DNA from 2 places in the Bacillus sp. ISL-46 genome. Region 2 is predicted to be linked to the other one. Evidence: predicted binding sites of a transcription regulator. Region 2 holds the regulator's gene; the other holds the start of a gene.
The links. Region 2 encodes Rex, which represses fermentation and respiration genes when NADH is low (regulators of the CRP and FNR family bind a similar motif). Its sites were predicted from a motif close to TTGTGAAATATTTCACAA; they were not measured.
Positions count from the first base shown of each region.

Region 1: the regulator Rex is predicted to act here: its motif matches at 2,534-2,551, upstream of J7E67_RS11785 (TIGR04053 family radical SAM/SPASM domain-containing protein).

Region 1 is NZ_JAGGQR010000017.1:31,348-35,070, reverse strand. It holds gene J7E67_RS11810 (YitT family protein) at 1-211, shown strand, start outside; gene J7E67_RS11805 (DUF3813 domain-containing protein) at 378-563, opposite strand; gene J7E67_RS11800 (hypothetical protein) at 565-717, opposite strand; gene J7E67_RS11795 (Cof-type HAD-IIB family hydrolase) at 830-1,645, opposite strand; gene J7E67_RS11790 (metal-sulfur cluster assembly factor) at 1,924-2,232, shown strand; gene J7E67_RS11785 (TIGR04053 family radical SAM/SPASM domain-containing protein) at 2,631-3,723, shown strand, end outside.
Region 2 is NZ_JAGGQR010000002.1:1,130-4,852, forward strand. It holds gene J7E67_RS01010 (ABC-F family ATP-binding cassette domain-containing protein) at 1-1,099, opposite strand, end outside; gene moaC (cyclic pyranopterin monophosphate synthase MoaC) at 1,278-1,775, shown strand; gene J7E67_RS01020 (redox-sensing transcriptional repressor Rex) at 1,812-2,468, shown strand; gene ystJ (NADP-dependent malic enzyme) at 2,628-3,723, shown strand, end outside.

The DNA.
Region 1 (3,723 bases), on a different contig from region 2:
GAAAAAAGCAATACAAGAAAAACTTGTAAGAGGAATCACGATTCTACCAGCAAAAGGTGCGTTCTCAAACGAAGCAAGAGAAATGTTGATGGTTGTTATTACCCGCTATGAGCTCTTTGATTTGGAAAGGATCCTTAAGGAAGTGGATCCCAATGCCTTTACAAATATTATTCAAACAACCAATATCTATGGATTTTTTCGTAAGGAATAAAAAGAAAAGCGGAAGCGCCTTGTTCAGGGGCGACAGGCATAAGAAGCCGGCTTGAAGGTTACTTTTTAACCTTCAGGACGGATTGGCTTATGACCCCGAGCCCCTAGGCGCTGTAGCTAGACAAAAAGAAAAGCGGAAGCGCCCGTAGGTGCCTCCGCTTTTCTTTTTAAGTCATCTGTTCAAGCTCTTGTTGCATTTGTTGGAGCTGTGCTTGCTCTGCTACAGTCGAATTTGCATAAGCAGAACTTAATGCATTTTTAGCTTTCGCGACAGCAGAATCAAGATCAGCTGGGTCGGCAGACTTCGCCATCTCAACAAATCTTCGTGCTTCTTGGAACAATTGGTTTCCCATGTTATATTCCTCCAAGCGAGGATTCTTGCACATTGGACATCTTCTGAGCTTCCGCTTCAGCGTAAGTCATGTGATAAGGAATACGTTCAGCATGCTTACTGACCGTATCCACTCCTTGCTGAACAAAGCGTTTTGATTTGTTTCGTTTACCCATTCGAATCCCTCCAATATGCTCATAGCTCATATTGAAACAGCAACGCTGCCTCAAAAAATAGTATGTACCAAAAGGGGGAGGTTCATTTAGGTAAACAATGGTGAAATGAGTGTTAATATTTTATATTTAACAAATCCGCCAAATATTGAGCAACACCATCTTCTTCGTTACTTAAAGTGACGTCATTAGCAATATTTTTCACACTGTCGATTCCATTTCCCATGGCAATTCCATGACCAGCATATTCAAGCATTTCAAGGTCGTTGTCTTCATCGCCAAACGCAATAATTCTATCAGCGGGAATACCATAATAATCAGAAGCCTTTTTTAACCCCACGGCCTTACTTAAGCCAACCTTTATAATTTCAACCACATGCCATGGAGCGGCCCAACTGCGATGATCGATAACTTCTGCATGGACAGCCGATAAGTGTTCGCGAATTATCTTTAATTGATCCTCCTCCGTATGAATTAACAAACTCGTGGGTGAATCATTTAAATAATTTGCCAGATCGCCCGTAGTGATTTTTGGATTGCCAAAGTTGAAAATATCTAACAGCTTTTCATCGTGGTAATGGAAGTAAACATCATCGATCACTTCGGCAATTATATTATGGAAGTGGAAACTTCTGCACGCTTCCACAATATCTTTTGCAACCTTTATATCAAGAGGTTCATGATAAAATCCCCAGTCAGGTTTTCGAGGGTGATGCATAAATGCTCCATTGAAATTGACAATCGGAGTGTCCAAATCCAATTCCCGATAGTACATCTCGCTGGAACGATAAGGCCTTCCTGTTGCAATCATAACGATATGACCTTGTTCTCTTGCTTTTTTAATAATTCCGTGTGTTTTTAATGATATCGTTTTATCATCTTTTAATAATGTCCCATCTAAATCTAATGCAATTAGGTGTCTATCTGTCATAATAACTCCTTCTAATTATAATTTTCATCGCTAATAAAGTGCGTCGCTTTAGGAAAAAATTTATATACATGTTACACTGCAATTATGAATTTAATACTTAGTGGAATTATTAATTCCTATATTTACTATGTTAACAATTTTATATCTAAACTGTAAAAAAATTCACACCAAATGATATAAAAAAACTATATACTTTTTTTAACTAAGTCTCAATCTTGGCATGCTTGATAATTTGCTATAATAGAGTGGGACAAAGATAATGAAGGAGTGGATCAAACATGAATGAAGAACTAAAAGAAAATATCATGGGTGCCTTAGAACTAGTAATCGACCCTGAACTAGGAGTAGATATTGTTAATTTAGGATTAGTATATAATGCTGAAATGGATGAAGAAGGAAACGTAACGATTACAATGACGTTAACTTCAATGGGCTGCCCACTTGCTGGAACAATTGTTGACCAGGTTAAACGGGCATTGGCCGACATTCCGGAAATCAAAGAAGTAGAAGTAAATATTGTTTTTAATCCTCCATGGAATAAAGAAATGATGTCACGTTATGCGAAAATCGCATTAGGAATTCGCTAAGCTTAATTAGAGGCTTTTGAACTCTCAGTAAAATAAGCGTATTTTTTAGAAACAGCAGATTTTCTGCTGTTTTTTTTATTTCAAAATAAGAAAGGTGAAAAATTTGAACTTAGATAACTGTCTAGCTCCAGCGCCCAGCGGCTAGTGTACTTCGCCCTTTTCCCTACGAAAAGTCAACATCGGATCGCTAACGCTCTACGTGTATCCTTTATCTTAGTCAAAGTGCTCCAGTCCATACGCCGCTAACCGGGCGCTTGCGCTTTTCTTATTCTTCACGATTCAGACATATCTAGCTTACAGAATGTGAGATAGTTCACTTTTTTCAAATATAAACACCTTTATAATAAAGATTAATAAGGCTGTTGGATTTGAATAGCCGTTATTAGGAGGCGTTTCATATGGCTATTAGCCGAGATTTTAATAAAGACCCTTTTATCGTGATTTGGGAACTCACTAGAGCTTGTCAATTAAAGTGTCTGCACTGCCGTGCCGATGCACAGTATAAAAGGGATCCACGTGAACTATCTTTTGAAGAAGGAAAAAATCTAATTGATCAAATATATGAAATGAACAATCCGATGCTTGTTTTTACTGGCGGAGACCCGCTGATGAGAGAAGATGTTTTTGATATTGCGAAATATGCAGTTGAAAAAGGCGTTCGGGTATCAATGACCCCAAGTGCGACACCAAATGTAACAAAAGAAGCAATTGAAAAAGCAAAAGAAGTAGGTCTTGCTCGCTGGGCATTTAGTATTGATGGTCCTAGGGCTGAGATTCATGACCATTTTAGAGGAACAGCTGGATCATTTGACCTTACCATGGAAAAAATAAAATATTTGCATGAAGTTGGATTACCCATTCAGATTAATACGGTGATTTCCCGTTACAATATTGACTACCTTGATGAAATGGCAAAAATGGTTGAAGACTTAGAATGTGTGTTATGGAGTGTCTTTTTCCTAGTGCCAACAGGAAGAGGTCAACAATCAGATATGATTTCTCCAGTTCAACATGAAAAAGTATTCAGATGGCTATATGATTTAAGTAAGCGCGTGTCTTTTGATATCAAAACAACAGAAGCAATGCACTACAGACGTGTTGTGATTCAACAAAAAATGCGCGAAGCGAAAGAAACAACAGATGAGATTGAGTATTTAAGCGCATTAACAGAAAAGGGATTAACAGGCTCTATCGATGGTTTAGGGCGAGCACTAAAAGGTGTTAATGATGGTAATGGTTTTGTATTCATCTCTCATACGGGGGATGTATATCCAAGCGGACTATTACCCGTTAAAGCTGGTAATATCCGGGAAACTCCATTAGCGGAAATTTATCGTGAATCACCAATATTCCAATCGCTAAGAAACCCAGATCTTTTTAAAGGGAAATGTGGTGTCTGTGAATTCCGTCATGTTTGCGGAGGATCAAGGTCTAGAGCGTATGCGATGACTGGAGATTATCTAGAAAGCGAGCCATTCTGCGTTTATATTC
Region 2 (3,723 bases):
TGCCGATACCATTCGGTCCAACCAATGCGATACTTTCACCTTTATAGGCCCGGAAAGAAATGGACTCTGAAACCTTACCATCCTTGTATCCAACAGCGAGTGAATCCACTGTTAAAACATCATTTCCGCTTTGTTTTTCAATTTCAAACGTGAAGGAAGCAGACTTTTCATCGCCTAATGGACGATCCATCATCTCCATCTTTTCAAGCTTTTTACGCCGGCTTTGGGCTCGTTTGGTTGTCGATGCCCGCGCTAAATTGCGGTTGATAAAGTCTTGGAGATCAGCGACCTCTTGCTGTTGTTTTTCGAAAAGCTTTAAATCACGCTCATAATTTGCCGCCTTTTGATCAAGGTAAGAACTATAGTTGCCTGTAAACCTTTGGATTTGCTTACGGGATACTTCATAAACTTGAGTAACAACTTTATCTAAAAAATAGCGGTCATGGGAAACGATCAAAATCGCCCCATGATAACTTTGTAAATATTGCTCCAGCCAGGAAAGCGTATCAATATCAAGGTGGTTTGTGGGCTCATCCAATATTAGGATATCAGGCCTGGTTAACAAGAGTTTACCAAGGGCTAGACGAGTTTTCTGACCGCCGCTTAAACTAGATATCATCAAGGATTTGTCATGGAAATTCAGCCCATGAAGGACGGAGCGCATCTCTGCCTCATATTGATACCCTCCCTGTTCTTTAAATTTCACCTGAAGATGATCGTACTCTTTTAGGATCCTTTCGTACCTGCCACTGTCTTCAAAAACAAGAGGATCAGCCATTTGTTCTTCAAGTGTGCGGAGTTGTTTTTCCATCAATCGCAGCGGTTCAAAAACCGTCAGCATTTCATCCCATATGGATAATGATGATTCTAACCCAGTATTTTGAGCTAAATAGCCAATCGTCACTTCTTTTGGCTTGATGATTTCTCCGCCATCATGCGACAAGTGTCCGGCTATAATCTTCAACAATGTCGATTTTCCCGCCCCATTGCGTCCAACAAGGGCAACACGGTCCCGAGTTTGTAATTCGAGCTTAATATTCGATAAAATAAGGTCAGCACCATAATATTTTTGTAATTGATTAACCTGTAGCAAAATCATTCTCATTCACCTCTATTACATAGGATTAGTGTACCTTATTCCCGGTATGTCGGCAATAAACTGCTCGCCATATTAGCGGAGTAAGGGTCCTAAATCGACATAAAATGTAATATTTAGTTCAAAGTTTCACACACATATAAGGAAAAATAGTGTATGATTTGATGGGAGGATTTTTTATATGGCAGAATTTACGCATTTTAATGAAGAAGGCAGAGCAAAAATGGTCGACGTCAGTGATAAGCCGGAAACGGCACGTACGGCGCTTGCTCATTCCAGCATTACCGTTAGTAAAGAAATTTATGATAAAATAACTAATAATGAGATGAAGAAGGGCGATGTCTTAGCAGTGGCCCAGGTAGCAGCTGTCATGGCAGCAAAGAAGACATGGGATTTGATTCCAATGTGCCATCCGATTCCATTAACAGGTGTTAATATTTCTTTCTCTTGGGAACAGGATAAGGATGAGAATTATCAATTATATATTGCTGCAGCCGTTAAAACGAAGGGGAACACAGGAGTGGAAATGGAAGCGTTAACAGCCGCATCCGCATGTGCCTTAACAGTTTATGATATGTGTAAAGCCGTTGATAAAGGTATGGTAATTGGACCGACGTATCTTGTCGAAAAAACAGGCGGTAAAAACGGTGATTTTAAAAGAGATGAAAGAGTTAAATAAATTTTTAACTAAACCATTCATGGGGTGTGGGAGATTATGAGTAATGAAACAACGAAAATACCACAGGCGACAGCAAAACGGCTGCCCCTCTATTATCGATTTCTAAAAAACCTGCATAGTTCCGGCAAGCAAAGGGTCTCTTCAGCGGAATTGAGTGAAGCAGTAAAGGTAGACTCAGCAACGATTCGCCGCGACTTTTCCTATTTCGGTGCGTTAGGAAAAAAGGGCTATGGGTATAATGTTAATTACTTAATATCCTTCTTCCGAAAGACCTTAGATCAGGATGAATTAACTAAGGTTGCCTTAATAGGAGTCGGAAATCTTGGGACTGCCTTTTTAAACTATAACTTTTTAAAAAATAATAACACAAAAATAGAATGCGCCTTCGATGTGGATCCCGACAAAATGGGAACCATGATTCGCGAGGTACCCGTTCATCCTATGGATGATTTAGAGAAGGTGTTATCAGAAACTAATATTTCAGTGGCGATATTAACGGTTCCGGCTCCTGCCGCACAAATGATAACCGATCGACTGGTCCAAGCGAATGTAAAAGGGATCTTAAATTTCACTCCGGCAAGGTTAAATGTTCCACCATTAATAAGGGTCCATCATATTGACTTGGCTGTGGAGCTTCAATCGCTAGTCTACTTTTTAAAGCATTATCCAACGGTGGAAATAGATGAAGAATAATTAGTTAATAAGGCTTTCCACAAAATTTGTGGAAAGCCTTTTGTATGATTAAATCCCTGCTTTTTTTAATTACATAATCTATCAAAATATTGACCTATGCACTAAGATTTAGATAGATAAAGTGCAAGCGGTTACTAATTCGGAAAGTGGGGAAATCCAATGTCAATTTTACGAGATGAAGCGTTAAAAATGCATAAGGAGCATCAAGGAAAGGTTGGAATCTATTCAAAGGTTGCAGTACATAATGCAAAAGATTTAAGCCTAGCCTATTCACCTGGTGTGGCAGAGCCATGTTTGGACATTTATGCAGACGAAAATAAAGTCTATGATTATACCTCAAAGGGCAATCTAGTTGCAGTTGTATCCAATGGGACAGCAGTCCTGGGGCTTGGGAACATTGGACCAAAAGCTGCGATGCCTGTGATGGAAGGAAAGGCCGTGTTATTCAAATCATTCGCAGATGTTGATGCTTTTCCCATTTGCTTGGCCACAACTGATACAGACCAGATCGTAGAAACCGTCAAATTGCTAGAACCAACATTTGGCGGAGTGAACTTGGAGGATATTGCTGCGCCGCAATGCTTTGATATTGAAGACCGCCTCCGCAAAGCCTGTGATATTCCTGTTTTTCATGATGACCAGCATGGAACAGCGATTGTAACAGCGGCTGGTTTAATCAACGCATTAAAATTAGCGGATAAAAAAATTGAAGATATTCGTGTTGCAGTAAATGGAGCAGGTGCAGCAGGAGTAGCGATTGTTAAACTTATGCTACATATGGGCGTGAAGGATGTTATTTTATGTGATACAAAAGGAATTATTTATGAAGGCCGCCCGGTTGGAATGAATCGATTCAAAGATGAAATGGCACAAATCACAAATCGCGAGCAAAAACAAGGAACGTTAGCCGATGCGCTTGTTGACGCAGATGTGTTTGTGGGGGTATCAGCAGCTGGGGCCGTTACGAAGGAAATGGTTGGTTCTATGCACCGTGACCCGATAATCTTTGCCATGGCCAACCCGGTACCGGAAATTATGCCGGATGTGGCCAAAGAAGCAGGAGCACTTGTAGTGGGTACAGGACGTTCTGATTTTCCGAACCAGGTTAATAATGTGCTTGCATTCCCAGGAATTTTCCGCGGTGCTTTAGATGTCCGTGCAAAGGAAATCAACGAGGAAATGAAGCTCGCCGCGGTTTATGCAATTGCTGGTTTAATTTCAGAGGATGAGCTCCATGCCGATTATGTCATTCCAG